2 regions of the Bradyrhizobium sp. Ken01 genome follow, and region 1 is predicted to be linked to the other one. Evidence: predicted binding sites of a transcription regulator. Region 1 holds the regulator's gene; the other holds the start of a gene.
What was found. The regulator HrcA, encoded in region 1, represses chaperone genes, less so after heat shock. The targets are predictions, from matches to a motif close to GTTAGCACTCNCNNNNNGNGAGTGCTAAC.
Positions count from the first base shown of each region.

Region 1 (7,306 bases):
GGCGTGCGGGAGTCGCGCGTCACCATGTCCGAGCCGATCCGCATCAGCGGCCAGCAGGGTTTCGAGACCCGGATCGACGGCGTCAGCGGCAAGGACAAGACGCCGGTGACCGTGGTGCAGTGGATCCGCTTCAGCAGCGGCGGCGCCTCGCTGCGCATCATCGCCAGCGCCCCGCGCGAGCAATGGCCGGCCGCCTTCACCCGCTTCCGCGCGGTCCGCGACGGCATCCAGCCGAAGGGCTAGCCCGACACTCGTCGTCCCGGCGAATATATCCGGTCAGCAGCCCAACCACTCACCAAAGCCGGCTGCATTTTCGGGCTTCTGTTCGTATACGAACGGAACTAGGCTCCCCTTCCGTTGAGTTCATCCTGGAGGGAGGCGAATGATGCTGGATCGGCGACAAGTCTTGGCGGCGCTCGGGACGAGCGCGCTCGTGGCGCTCGCGCCAACCGCGATTCTGGCAGCGGCATCGATCAAGCCGGACGATGCATCCGCGCTGCTCGTGATCGACGTGCAGAACTGCTTCCTGCCCGGCGGCAGCCTTGCCGTGAAGGAAGGCGAGCAGGTGGTGCCCGTCATCAACAAGATCTCGAAAGCGTTTTCGAACGTGGTGATGACGCAGGACTGGCACACGCAAGGCCATGTTTCCTTTGCGTCAGTCCACGCCGGCAAGAAGCCGTTCGAAACCGTCGATCTTCCCTACGGCAAGCAGGTGCTGTGGCCCGACCATTGCGTGCAGGGCACTGACGGCGCCGCGCTGTCGAAAGACCTTGCGATCCCGCACGCCGAGCTCATCATCCGCAAGGGTTTTCACAAGGATGTCGACAGCTATTCGGCCTTCCTCGAAGCCGACGGCAAGACCTCGACCGGCCTTGCCGGCTATCTGAAGGCGCGCAAGATCAAGCGCGTCTTCGTAGTCGGGCTGGCGACGGATTTTTGCGTCGCCTGGACCGCGCTCGACGCGCGCAAGGCGGGCTTCGAGGTCTATGTGGTGGAAGACGCCTGCCGCGGCATCGACAATCAGGGTTCGCTCGCAAAAGCCTGGGCCGATATGGCCAAGGCCGGCGTGAAGCGGATTCAGTCCGCGGATATCGCGGCGAGCGCGTAGGCAACGCCGAGAGCAGCCAATCCCTCATCCTGAGGAGCGCGCTTCTTCGCGCGCGTCTCGAAGGATGAAGGCCTCGCTGCGACGGCCGGGCCTGCATGGTTCGAGACGGCGCTGACGCGCCTCCTCACCATGAGGATCGGTTAGTTGGCCGCGCCGTTCGGCTCGTTGCTGTTGGCGGGCGCGGCCTTGGCGCCGCCCTTGGCGACACCGACCAAGGCGGGACGCAGCACGCGCTCGCCGATGGTGTAGCCGGCCTGCATGACCTGCACGACGGTGCCCGCGGGCACCGACGCATCGGGCACCTCGAACATCGCCTGCTGGAAGTTCGGATCGAACTTCTGGCCCAAGGGGTCGAATTTCTTCACGCCATGTTTTTCCAGCGCGCTGAGCAGCGAGCGCTCCGTCAGCTCGACGCCCTCGATCAGCGAGGCGAGGCCTGCATCGGCCGCCGCACGGGCTTCGGCCGGAACGGCATCGAGCGCGCGCTGGAGGTTGTCGGCGATGTCGAGCACGTCGCGGGCAAAGCCCGTGACGCCGTAGAGCTTGGAGTCCGCGACCTCCTTGGCGGTGCGCTTGCGCAGATTCTCCATCTCGGCCAGCGTCCGCAGCATGCGGTCGCGCGCCTCGGCGACTTCCTTCTGCAGGAGCTCGACCGAGCCGGGCTCTGGATCGTCGGGCATGATGTAGGGTTTTGACACCACGGGCTCGCCGGCCGCAGCACTCGTGTCTTCGGGTTGCCGGTCTCGATCGGTCATCGGCTCTCTTTTCGCATTCGTCTCAGGGGGTTTCTGGCCCGCATATCGTGCTTCGGGCGCCGAAAATCAAGCGCCCGTGATCGGGGGAGACGCCGGTCAGCCCCCCAGGAGCCGGCTGACGATGCGGGCAGCGTAGTCCACGGTCGGGATCACGCGGGCATAATTCAGCCGCGTCGGCCCGATCACGCCCAAAACGCCGACGATATGGCCGGCAGCGTCCCGATAGGGCGAGATGATGGTGGACGAGCCCGACAGCGAGAACAGCTTGTTCTCACTGCCTATGAAGATCCGCACGCCTTCCGCGGTCTCGGCCCGCCCGAGCAGGTCGATCACGCCGCGCTTGGTCTCGAGATCGTCGAACAGCAGGCGAACGCGCTCGAGATCCTCCAGCGCATGCAAATCCTCGAGCAGATTGGCGTGGCCGCGGACGATGAGCTGGCGGTCCTCGTTCTCGCCGCCGGACCAGCTGGCGATGCCGGCCGAGATCACCTTGTGCGTCAGCTGATCGAGCTCGGTGCGCGCCTCTCCGAGCGCGGTTTCGAGCTCCAGCCGCGCCTCCGCCAGGGTCCGGCCCCGGATACGGGCATTGAGGAAGTTGCCGGCTTCGGTCAACGCCGAGGATGGAACCCCCGGCGGCAGCGTCAGCACGCGGTTTTCGACCTGCCCGTCCTCGCCGACCAGGATCACCAATGCCTTTTCCGGTTCCAGGCGGACGAATTCGATATGTTTCAGCCGCGCATTGGATTTCGGCGTCAGCACGACGGCGGCGGCGCGGGTCAGGCCGGAGAGCCGCGTCAATGCCTCCTCGAGCGCGGCCTCCACCGATTGCGCGTGGCCCACGGAGGTCAACTGGCTCTGGATCGCCTGCCGTTCACCGTCGTTGAGGTCGCCGACCTGCATCAGGGCATCGACGAAGAACCGCAGGCCGAGTTCCGTCGGCAGCCGGCCGGCGGAGGTGTGCGGGGCGTAGATCAGGCCGAGCTGTTCCAGATCGGCCATGACGTTGCGGACCGAGGCGGGCGACAGCGGCATGGCGATCAGGCGCGAAATGTTGCGCGAGCCCACCGGCTCCCCAGTCGCGAGGTAGCTTTCGACGATTTGACGAAAGATGTCGCGGGAACGCTCGTTGAGCTGGGCGAGGCCCGCGCGCGGCGCGATCAGATGGATCGGATCGTGATGGGCCACAGACCTTAACTCCTCTCAGATACAGGTAATTTGTCTATCCCCGGGGCTTCTGACAAGCGTGGCGTTCGCGGATTGAAAATCGGGGGTGAATAAGGCTCGATCTTCCCCCTTGCCGCCCACCCTCACCCCCCCTACAAGCACCGCCAACAGCCCTTTTCCGAGAGTTTTGGAGGATTTCCCATGCGGCCAAGCCGCCGTGCGTCCGACGAATTGCGCCCCGTGACGCTGGAGCGTGGCGTGGTCAAATATGCGGAAGGCTCGTGCCTGGTGAAGTTCGGCGACACCCATGTGCTGGTCACCGCCACGCTGGAAGACCGCCTGCCGCCATGGCTGAAGGGCCAGGGCCGCGGCTGGGTCACCGCCGAATACGGCATGCTGCCGCGCGCGACCTCGGAACGCACCCGCCGCGAGGCCTCCGCCGGAAAACAGAGCGGCCGCACCGTCGAAATTCAGCGCCTGATCGGCCGCTCGCTTCGCACCATCATCAATCTCGAAGCGCTCGGCGAGCGCCAGATCACGGTCGATTGCGACGTGCTCCAGGCCGACGGCGGCACTCGCACGGCCTCGATCACCGGTGCCTGGGTCGCGCTCGCCGATTGCGTCAGCTGGATGAAGGCGCGCAACATGGTCAAAGCCAATGTGTTGCGCGACAACGTCGCCGCGATCTCCTGCGGCATCTACAAGGGCGCGCCCGTGCTCGACCTCGACTATGCCGAGGACTCCGAAGCCGATACCGACGCCAATTTCGTCATGACGGGCGATGGCCGCATCATCGAGGTCCAGGGCACCGCGGAACGCGAGCCGTTCACCGAAGCCGAGTTCCTGGCGTTGATGGCGCTGGCGCGCAAGGGCGTGGCGCGTCTGGTGGACTTGCAGAAACTGGCGGTAGCGTAGTCAATAGGCCGATGCATCGCCGAATCACCGGAAAGCTGGTCATCGCGACCCATAATCCCGGCAAGCTCGCCGAGATGAAGGAGCTGCTCGCGCCTTACGGCATCGATGCCGTGTCGGCCGGCGAGCTCGGCCTTGCCGAGCCGGAAGAAACCGGAAACGATTTCCGCAGCAATGCCGCGATCAAGGCGGTTGCGGCAGCGCAGGCGACCAAGCTGCCGTCCTTCGCCGATGATTCCGGCATCGTGGTCGACGCGCTCGACGGGGCGCCCGGCATCTACTCGGCGCGCTGGGCCGGGCCGAACAAGGATTTTGCCGCGGCGATGGCGCAGATCGAGCGTCTGCTGCAGGAGCGCGGCGCGACCACGCCCGCCAAGCGCAAGGCGCATTTCGTTTCCGCGCTCTGCGTTGCATGGCCCGACCATCATCTCGAAGAGGTCGAGGCGCGCGTCGACGGCACGCTGGTGTGGCCGCCGCGCGGCACCGCCGGCTTCGGCTACGACCCGATGTTTTTGCCCGACGGCCACAGCCGCACCTTCGGCGAGATGGAGAGCATCGAGAAGCACGGCCTGCCGCCGCTCGGTCTCGGCCTGTCGCATCGTGCCCGCGCCTTCGTGAAACTGGCGGAGATCTGCCTTGAGCCGCGCTAGAGCGTTTTCGAGCGAAGTGGATACCGGTTCGCGCCAGGAAAACGCGTCAAAACAAGAATCCGAAGCCTTCGGCGTCTACGTGCACTGGCCGTTCTGCCTGTCGAAGTGCCCCTATTGCGACTTCAACAGCCATGTCCGCCACGCCGCGATCGACGAGGCGCGTTTTGCGTCAGCATTCGCGCGTGAGATCGAAACGACCGCGCAACGTTCGCCCGGCCGCGAAGTCACCTCGATCTTTCTCGGCGGCGGCACGCCATCCCTGATGCAGCCTGCGACCGTCGGCGCTGTGCTCGATGCCATCGGCAAGCACTGGACCGTGGCGAAAGACGTTGAAGTCACGCTGGAGGCAAACCCAACCAGCGTCGAAGCCACGCGCTTCGCCGGCTATCGCGCCGCCGGCGTCAACCGCGTCTCGCTCGGCGTGCAGGCGCTCGACGATGCCTCGCTGAAGGCGCTGGGCCGCATGCACAGCGCGCGCGAGGCCCTCGACGCGGTCGCCATCGCGCGCCGCTCGTTCGATCGTTATTCGTTCGACCTGATCTACGCCCGTCCCGACCAGACGCCGGCGATGTGGGCCGATGAATTGCGTCTCGCGATCGACGAGGCAGCCGAGCATCTGTCGCTCTATCAGTTGACGATCGAAGAAGGCACGCCGTTCTTCGGCCTGCATCAGGCCGGCAAGCTGAAGACGCCGGATGAAGCGATCGCACGCGCGCTCTACGACGTCACGCAGGAAACCTGCGACAAGCTCGGCCTGCCCGCCTACGAGATTTCAAATCACGCGCGGCGGGGCGCCGAGTGCCGGCACAATCTGGTCTACTGGCGCGGCGAGGAATATGCCGGCATCGGCCCCGGTGCCCATGGCCGGCTCGACATCGACGGCATTAGGCACGCGACCGCTACCGAGAAGCGTCCCGAAGCCTGGGTGATGCGGGTCGAGACCAACGGGCACGGCGTCGTCACTGACGATCTCCTCAACAGCGAAGAGCGCGCCGACGAATTTCTGCTGATGGGGTTGCGCCTTGCCGAGGGCATCGACCCCGAGCGCTACCGCGCGCTGTCAGGCCGCTCGCTCGATCCCAAGCGCATCACGCTGCTGCGCGAAGAAGGCGCGATCACCGTGGATGCAACCGGACGCCTGCGCGTGACCAGCAGCGGTTTTCCGGTGCTGGACGCGGTGGTCGCCGATCTCGCGGCGTAAGGTCTCTCCATCGTCGTTCTGGCGAAAGCCAGGACGACGTCGAGGAAACAGCTACGCTCCAAAGCTCTTCGGCGAACCCGCGACCGCAACGCCGCCGCCGGTCGTGACCTTCATCACCGCGAGGCCCCGCTCGTTGGTGCCGTCGGCGCGGAAGCGGAACAGGCCGTCGATGCCGGCGAATCCGGAAGGATTGGTGAGCACGTCGGACGAGAAGCGCGTGGTGCCTTGCGTGCGCGCCAGCGCGGCGACCAGGGCAACCGCGTCATAAGCGAGCGTTGCGGTGCGCACTGGCTCGGCGCCGTATTTGGTGCGATAGCGGCCGGAGAAGGCGCGGAAACCGGCCGGGTCCGGCGCGGCGTAGAGGCCGCCTTGCAAGCTTGAACTGGCATAGACGCGCGGACTGTCCCACAGGCCGGTGCCGAGCAGCTGGATATTGCGCAGGTTAGCACCCGCGGCGCTCAACGCATCGGCGACAGAGACGACGGCGTCGCCATCATCGGCGATGAACAGCGCATCGGCGCTGCCGAGCTGCTGCGCCACGGTCCGGGCCGGCGTGGCGCGATCGGCGCCGTATTTCTCGAATGCGACGATGCGCCCGCCGCGGCGCGGCACTGCCGCCTTCACCGCGGCCTCGACCACATTGCCATAGGCATTGTCCGGCACCAGAACGGCGACGGAGCGCTTTCCGATGCTGGCGGAATATTCGACGATGCGGTTGACGTCGGACTCCGGCAGGAAGCTCAGGAGATAGACACCGCGGCCGGCGATGCTGGAATCGGTCGAGAACGCTATCACCGAAATGCCGCGCGTACGCGCGATCTGCGCCACCGCAGGCACCGATTGCGCGAACAGCGGCCCCAGGATGATCTCGGCGCCCTCGTCGACCGCCTGCTGCGCGCTCGCCTGCGCGCCCTGCGGGCTGCCATTGTCGTCCTTGATCAGGAGCTGGATGTTGGGATTCTGGAACTCGGCCAACGCCATCTCGGCGGCATTGCGCATCGACTGCGCAGCGAGGCCGGCATTGCCGGATGCCGACAGCGGCAGGATCACGGCAACCTTCACCCCGCCGGTGCCGGCGGTCGTCGCCTGCTGCGGCGGGCCAGCCGGCTGGGCGGGAGGCGGAGAGGAACTGCTGAACGGATTGGAGAACTGGCTCAGGCTCTGCTGCACGCCGGCGCAGGCCGACAGCAGCGGCGCGCCGAGCAACAGGCCGAGCGCGCTTCGCCGGGTCGCCCCTGACATCAGGGGCCCCTGAACGGGAGACTCCTCCGAAGAGGAATATCTGGGATCACGTGGGCCCGTCATGACAGTTTCTCTTCTGACCGACCGTCGCCAGCCGGTCACGACATCTTTCCACGACACCGGCCATGGATTCAGGCATATTGTCGGCAAATAGTTAACTCAAACAAAAGGATAATGCCCGCTTAACGCGGCTTCCTCTCAAGTTCTGGCTAGCTGTCCGCCGTCCGTCACCCAGCATCAAGGCGGCGTTTCCGCCGCGAATATGGCGCTGACG
Region 1 covers NZ_JBVVPC010000048.1:22,231-29,536, forward strand. The annotation lists gene AC0L3S_RS32070 (hypothetical protein) at 1-243, shown strand, start outside; gene pncA (bifunctional nicotinamidase/pyrazinamidase) at 386-1,108, shown strand; gene grpE (nucleotide exchange factor GrpE) at 1,249-1,863, opposite strand; gene hrcA (heat-inducible transcriptional repressor HrcA) at 1,960-3,048, opposite strand; gene rph (ribonuclease PH) at 3,229-3,942, shown strand; gene rdgB (RdgB/HAM1 family non-canonical purine NTP pyrophosphatase) at 3,954-4,589, shown strand; gene hemW (radical SAM family heme chaperone HemW) at 4,606-5,790, shown strand; gene AC0L3S_RS32105 (penicillin-binding protein activator) at 5,842-7,095, opposite strand.

Region 2 (7,306 bases), on a different contig from region 1:
CCCGACGGTGGACGGATCGCGCTTTTTCCAGGAGGTCGAGAAGACTTTCATCGGCCTGGCGGGACTGGAGGCCAGCGCAGCCAGCATCCGCTCGTTCGGCATGGGTCGGTTAAGCGTTGCGGCGATGCCGCGCCTGGCCGGCGGGCTGCTGACACGCATCGCGGCTCGCTTCAAGGTGGACTATCCGCATGTGATGATCTCGATCCGATCCGGCACGGCGAGTGCCGTGCACGACTGGGTCAGTTCCGGGCTTTGCGACACCGCATTGGCAATGCTCTACGGCGAGGTTGCGGGGGTGCATGTCGAGCCGGTGCTCAAGACCCGTTGCGTCGCGATCATGCCGAAGGCGCATCGTCTTGCGCAGAAGAAAACGCTACGCCCTGCCGATTTCGCCGACGAGGCCTTCATCTCCTTCGCCACGGGGAGTCCACTCTACGATCGCATCGATACGATCTTCGCGCAGGCCAGCGTCACGCGCCGCATCGTTGCTGAGACCGATCTCGGCGCATCGGTCTGTGCCCTGGTCGCCGCGGGCCTCGGCATCAGCATTATCAACCCGATTGCCGCGCATGACGAAAGCTCTGGCGCGGCTCTGGTCACGCGCCCGTTCAACCCGGCTGTCCCCGTTACGATCGCACTGCTCTATCCACCTTATGCCGCGCGCGCCCGGTTGATCGATGCCTTCAGCGAATATGCTCGCAAGGTCATGAGCGCGGAACTGGGCTATCTCGAGCGGTAGCGGGGCGATCCGCCACCAAGCTTGTGTGAGGCTGGCGCCCCCGGAGCTCCGAGGGAGCGCAGCGCAATCGCGACAATCCTTCCATGTTAATCTCTTCAGGAGATTCGGGTGGACTTGATTCATGAGCAACAGCGCAGGCCAGCGGGCATTTCAAAATGCCCGGCTTCAGAAACGGCAAAAAGCAGAGGTGGGGCCGTTGCTAGCGGGCGCCCTCCAGCTGCATAAGGCAGGACTTCTCCGCGAGGCCAAGACGGCCTATCGCGAACTCCTGGAGCTCGCGCCCAACCAATTCATAGCGCTGCATTTGCTGGGCGCCTTGGAGTCTGAAGCCAAAAACTATCGGCAAGCGCAAGTTCTGCTGAGCCGAGCGGTTGCCGTGGATCCGCGATCTGCCGAAGCTCATACGAGCCTGGGCGTCGCGCTCAACGGGCTAAAACGTCACAACGAGGCCCGCGAGAGCTATCGAAAGGCCCTCGCCTTGCGACCCAACTACGCCTTGGCTTTGTCTAATCTCGGTAACGCGAGCGCGGCCCTGGAGCTTTACCAGGAAGCGCTCGAGAGCTACGACAAGGCGCTCGCAATCGACGGAAAACTTTCCGAAGCCCATAACGGCCGTGGTTGGGCGCTCTGCCGTGTGCGCGCCTATGACGAGGCTATCGCAAGCTTAAACCGCGCGCTATCGATCAAGCCTGACTATGCCTCGGCGCTGTCGACCCGCGCCGTTGCCTTGCGAGAACTTCAGCGATTTGACGAAGCCATGGCGGATTGCAATCGCGCAATCGCGCTTGCACCCGACGACGCGAATGGATGGCTCCGGCGGGCCAGTATCTTGCTCCTGACCCGGCAAGTTGCCGAAGCATTATCCGATTGCGAGAAGGCTCTAGCGACCGATCCCGGCTTCTCTCAGGCCCACAGCCTGCTCGGACAATGTCTCGCGGCACTTGGCCGGGTCGACGAAGCCCTCGCCAGTTTCGACAGAGCTATCGACATCGAGCCTGATCAGAGCACGATCTCGAGCAAGATATTCACCCTCGATTTTATCGCCGACGCCAGCGTTGCGCAGCATCAGCAAGCGCGACATGTATGGTGGGAGCAGATCGGTGCGAAGATCGCCTCGGCAGCGGCGGCAGCGCATGAGAACAGCCGAGATCCGGATCGCCGTCTGGTACTGGGTTATGTCTCGTCGGATTTTCACGCACATTCGGCGGCGTTCATTTTCAAGCCGGTCCTGCAGCACCACGATCGGGCACGATTCGAGATCGTCTGCTACGCGTGTTCAGTGAAAACGGATGCGACGACCCGCGAGTTTCAGGGAATGGCCGATCGCTGGCGCGACGCCTCGCAATGGTCCGACGATCGCCTCGCCGCTCAGATCCGCGCCGATGGCGTCGACATCCTGATCGATCTGTCCGGCCATACCAGCGGAAACCGCCTCGGCGTGTTTGCGCGCAAGCCTGCACCTGTTCAAGCGCATGGCTGGGGCCATGGTACCGGCACCGGGCTGCCAACGATCGATTATCTATTCTCCGACCCCGTCGCGATTCCTGTCGCGGTTCGACATCTGTTTGCGGAGACCATCGTTGACCTGCCGTGCTTTGTGACGCTGGCGCCGCTGCCGGCCGGGATTGCGCGGGCGCCGACGCCGGCGATTGCGAACGGCTTCATCACATTCGGTGTCTTCAACCGCATCAGCAAGATTTCGAACGAGGCGGTGGAAGTCTGGTCCAGGATTCTCGAGCGGGTGCCGGGATCGCGACTGCTGATCAAGGATACTGCGCTGGATGCTCAGCTGGTCCGCGACAATCTGCTGGCGCGGTTTGCCGCTTGCCGTTTACCGGCCGAACGCGTCGATCTGCTCGGAGCCACGTCACGAGACGAACATCTGGCAGCGTTCAATCGCGTCGATATTGGCCTCGACCCATTCCCCCAGAATGGCGGCGTCAGCACGTGGGAAGCATTGCAGATGGGCGTGCCGGTGGTGGCGAAGCTCGGTCACAGCCTGCCGAGCCGTGCTGCCGGCTCCATCCTCACCGCGCTGGGCCTGCCGGACTGGGTCGCGGATAGCGATGAGGCCTATGTCGAAATCGCAGCGAGCCGTGGGTCGCAGATCGGCGAGCTCGATAAGTTGCGCGGCGAACTGCCCGGACAGATCAGGGCTGCCGCCGCCGGCAACCCCGTCTCATACGCGCGAGCGGTGGACGATGCCTATCGCGCGATGTGGAAACGCTATTGCAACGACGGCGGCTGATCTCCGCTTCGCCTACGCCTTCAACTCCACGGTCCTGAACTCCGCCGGCAGGATCACCTCCAGCAGCTCGACGTCGTCCGAATAGTCCAGGATCATGTGCTTGATCTTCGGCGGCTGGGTCCAGGCGCTGCCTTGTTTCATCAGCGTCTCGCCCTCTCCGTCCATATAGGTCTTCACCCAGCCCTTGAGCACGTAGACCATCTGGAATTCGACGTCGTGGAAGTGCAGCTTCGACACCTCGTCCGGATTGCAGGGGCCTTGCAGCCGGATCACGTGCGCCTGCGCGAGCCCGTGGCTCGCGGCGGCGATGCCGAGATCGCGATACTTCGCGTAGGTGCGCAGGCCGTCGGCCTTGAAGTCTTCCTCGCGGTGATGGCTGATGGCGATGCGCTGCTTGGGACGCGCCGGTTTCTTGACGGATGACTTTGCCGTTGTCGTGGGGGCTTTCACCTTCACCGCCTTGCGCGCCGAGGACCGTGCGGCGGGTTTGGCCCCGCTTCGCTTCTTCACCGCCGCCTGCGATGCGCTACGCGATTTTGCTTTCTTGGCCATGGGCGGTCTCCCCTGTCGTTATGGGGAGAGGCTAGCACAGAATGCGAAATCGCAGGGTGGGTTAGCGCTAACGTACCCACTTCTTTCCGCAACCGTTGCAGCATGCAGGGTTACGCTGACGCTAACCCACCCTACAGCACCGCGCTCGCCTTCAATGCAGCCGGAACACGCCGTCCACCGCGCGCAGCTCGGCCGGCTTGATCAGCTTGGAATGCGCGACCGTGACCGAGAATAGCGGACCGTCGAGCTTCTTCTGCCAGAACGCCAGGAAATCCGTCAGCGCGGGAAATTTCGGAAACATGTCGTAGTTCTGCCAGACATAGGTCTGGAGCAGCGAGCGATGATCCGGCATCCGGTAGAGAATTTCGGCCGTCGTCAGCCCGTAACCCAGCACCTGTTTCCGGAAGTCGTCGGAAACAACCCCAACTCGCGAGACCATGCCAACCTCCTTTGCAGGAGCGCATATTCAAGGGATGGCTTTCCGGTACGCGCCCTACGAGCCACCCGGTGGAGATGCGCTCACATGAGTGAAATGTGACGCAAACTGACAATCCATCTCAAGCCCAAAAGTTTAACAAGCTGTTGAAATTCAATGCGTTAGCAGCAGATGCGGCTCCGTGCTAATACGGGCGCTGGCGGCGATTAACGATGGAAAGAGATTTTGGCAGGCGGCGCCTCCGAGTGCTATTTTTCTGCTACAAGCCCTTGCTCCCGCCAAAATCCTGCCTTATCTCAGCTGTGCCTGTGCTAGCACTCGCCGGCACAGACTGCTAACAATCCAAAATTCCCAACTCGTGCAAAAGCTTAGGAGAACTGCATGAATTTCCGTCCGCTTCACGACCGCGTCGTGGTCAAGCGCATCGACGCAGAAGAGAAGACCGCTGGCGGCATCATCATTCCCGACACGGCGAAGGAAAAGCCCTCGCAGGGCGAGATCGTCGCCGTCGGCCCGGGTGGCCGCGACGAAGCTGGCAAGCTGATCCCGATCGACCTGAAGGTCGGCGACCGCGTGCTGTTCGGCAAGTGGTCCGGCACCGAGGTCAAGATCGACAACGTCGACCTGCTGATCATGAAGGAAAGCGACATCATGGGCGTCCTCGACGTCCCCGCTTCCAAGAAGAAGGCGGCCTAAGAGCCCCTCTCTCATCCAGTTAAACACCTAAGGAAAAAATCCAGATGGCAGCTAAAGAAGTCAAATTCTCCGTCGATGCGCGCGACAAGATGCTTCGCGGCGTCGACATCCTCGCCAACGCGGTGAAGGTCACGCTCGGTCCGAAGGGCCGCAACGTCGTGCTCGACAAGTCGTTCGGCGCTCCCCGCATCACCAAGGACGGCGTCACCGTCGCCAAGGAGATCGAGCTCGAGGACAAGTTCGAGAACATGGGCGCGCAGATGGTGCGCGAAGTCGCTTCCAAGTCCGCTGACGCGGCCGGCGACGGCACCACCACCGCCACCGTGCTGGCCCAGGCGATCGTGCGCGAAGGCGCCAAGTCGGTTGCCGCCGGCATGAACCCGATGGATCTGAAGCGCGGTATCGACCTCGCGGTCGAAGCCGTCGTTGCGGACCTCGTCAAGAACTCCAAGAAGGTCACCTCGAATGACGAGATTGCCCAGGTCGGCACCATCTCGGCCAACGGTGACGCGGAGATCGGCAAGTTCCTCGCCGACGCCATGAAGAAGGTCGGCAACGAGGGTGTCATCACCGTCGAGGAAGCCAAGTCGCTCGAGACCGAGCTCGACGTCGTCGAGGGCATGCAGTTCGACCGCGGCTACATCTCGCCCTACTTCGTCACCAACGCCGACAAGATGCGCGTTGAGATGGACGACGCCTACATCCTGATCAACGAGAAGAAGCTCTCCTCGCTGAACGAGCTGCTGCCGCTGCTCGAGGCCGTGGTGCAGACCGGCAAGCCGCTGGTCATCGTCGCCGAGGACGTCGAAGGCGAAGCGCTTGCGACCCTGGTCGTGAACCGTCTCCGTGGCGGCCTGAAGGTCGCGGCCGTCAAGGCTCCGGGCTTCGGCGATCGCCGCAAGGCCATGCTGCAGGACATCGCGATCCTGACCGGCGGCCAGGCGATCTCGGAAGATCTCGGCATCAAGCTCGAGAACGTCACGCTCAACATGCTCGGTCGCGCCAAGAAGGTGATGATCGACAAGGAGAACACCACGATCGTCAACGGCGCCGGCAAGAAGGCCGACATCGAAGCGCGCGTGGCGCAGATCAAGGCGCAGATCGAGGAGACCACCTCGGACTACGACCGTGAGAAGCTCCAGGAGCGTCTTGCCAAGCTCGCTGGCGGCGTCGCGGTGATCCGCGTCGGCGGCGCGACCGAAGTCGAGGTGAAGGAGCGCAAGGATCGCGTTGATGACGCGATGCATGCGACCCGCGCGGCTGTGGAAGAAGGCATCGTCCCGGGCGGCGGCGTCGCCCTGCTCCGTGCCTCCGAGCAGCTCAAGGGCCTGCGCACCAAGAACGACGACCAGAAGACCGGCGTCGAGATCGTGCGCAAGGCGCTCTCCGCGCCCGCTCGCCAGATCGCGATCAACGCCGGTGAAGACGGCTCCGTGATCGTCGGCAAGGTCCTCGAGAACAAGTCGTACGCCTACGGCTTCGATTCGCAGACCGGCGAATATGTCGACCTCGTCAAGAAGGGCATCATCGACCCGACCAAGGTGGTCCGTACCGCGATCCAGAACGCAGCCTCGGTTGCGGCTCTCTTGATCACCACGGAAGCCATGGTCGCCGAGCTGCCCAAGAAGGGCGGCGCCGGTCCGGCGATGCCCCCGGGCGGCGGCATGGGCGGCATGGACTTCTGATCCAGCCATTCCGGCAAACGACAAAATGCGAAACCCCGGCAGCGATGCCGGGGTTTTTGTTTTTGGAGGATCGCTTCGGCCGTCCCACGATCACAGCCCGTAGCCCGGATGGAGCGGAAGCGAAATCCGGGGCACCGTGTCCGGCGCGAGCAGTTCTCCTGGATTGCGCTGCGCTCCATCCAGGCTGCGAACTCAATTCATGCCGGCGCCGCACACCGCCCTAGGAATGACGGTGGGACTCACCACACCTTCCCCAGCCGCTCCATATGCGGCTCGCCCTCCTGGTCGAGCGACCAGAATATCCGCGTCACCTTGCCGACCAGATTGTCCATCGGCACGAATCCGATCGACGACATCACGCGGCTGTCGCTCGAGTTGTCTCGGTTATCACCGAGCACGAAGAAATGGCCCGGCGGCACAGTGTAGACGTCGGTGTTGTCGTAGTAGCCGTTGTCGACGCAGTCTTGCGTGATGTAGGAGGCGCCGTTCGGCAGCGTCTCGCGCCAGCGCTTGGCCTTCGCGCCGTCATCCGCGCCGCAGGTGGAGCCGGCAACCACCGCCTTCAGGGCAACGCGCGTCACCGGGCGGTCGTTGAGGATAAGTTGGCCCTGCCGCATCTGGATGCGATCACCGGGCAGCCCGACCACGCGCTTGACGTAGTCGACCGAGGTGTCCTTTGGCGTCCGGAACACGACGATGTCGCCATGCTCCGGCTCAGTGGCCCGGACACGCCCGGAGATCCATGACGGCGCGAAAGGAAGCGAATAGCGGCCATAGCCATAGGCATATTTTGCGGCGAAGACGTAGTCGCCGACGACCAGCGTCGGTGTCATCGAGCCGGACGGGATGTTGAACGGCTGGAACAGGAAGATGCGAAACAGGAACGGCGGTGACCACAGCACCGGGATCAGAAGGATCAGGATGACGATCGCCTTCCATTCCCGCACCTT
Region 2 covers NZ_JBVVPC010000013.1:86,666-93,971, reverse strand. The annotation lists gene AC0L3S_RS15390 (LysR substrate-binding domain-containing protein) at 1-739, shown strand, start outside; gene AC0L3S_RS15385 (O-linked N-acetylglucosamine transferase, SPINDLY family protein) at 861-2,987, shown strand; gene AC0L3S_RS15380 (cupin domain-containing protein) at 3,000-3,539, opposite strand; gene AC0L3S_RS15375 (usg protein) at 3,691-3,978, opposite strand; gene AC0L3S_RS15370 (co-chaperone GroES) at 4,357-4,671, shown strand; gene groL (chaperonin GroEL) at 4,716-6,356, shown strand; gene lepB (signal peptidase I) at 6,596-7,306, opposite strand, start outside.
Region 2: AC0L3S_RS15370 (co-chaperone GroES) is a predicted target of HrcA. The motif match lies at 4,286-4,314, and genes of this name have one in related genera.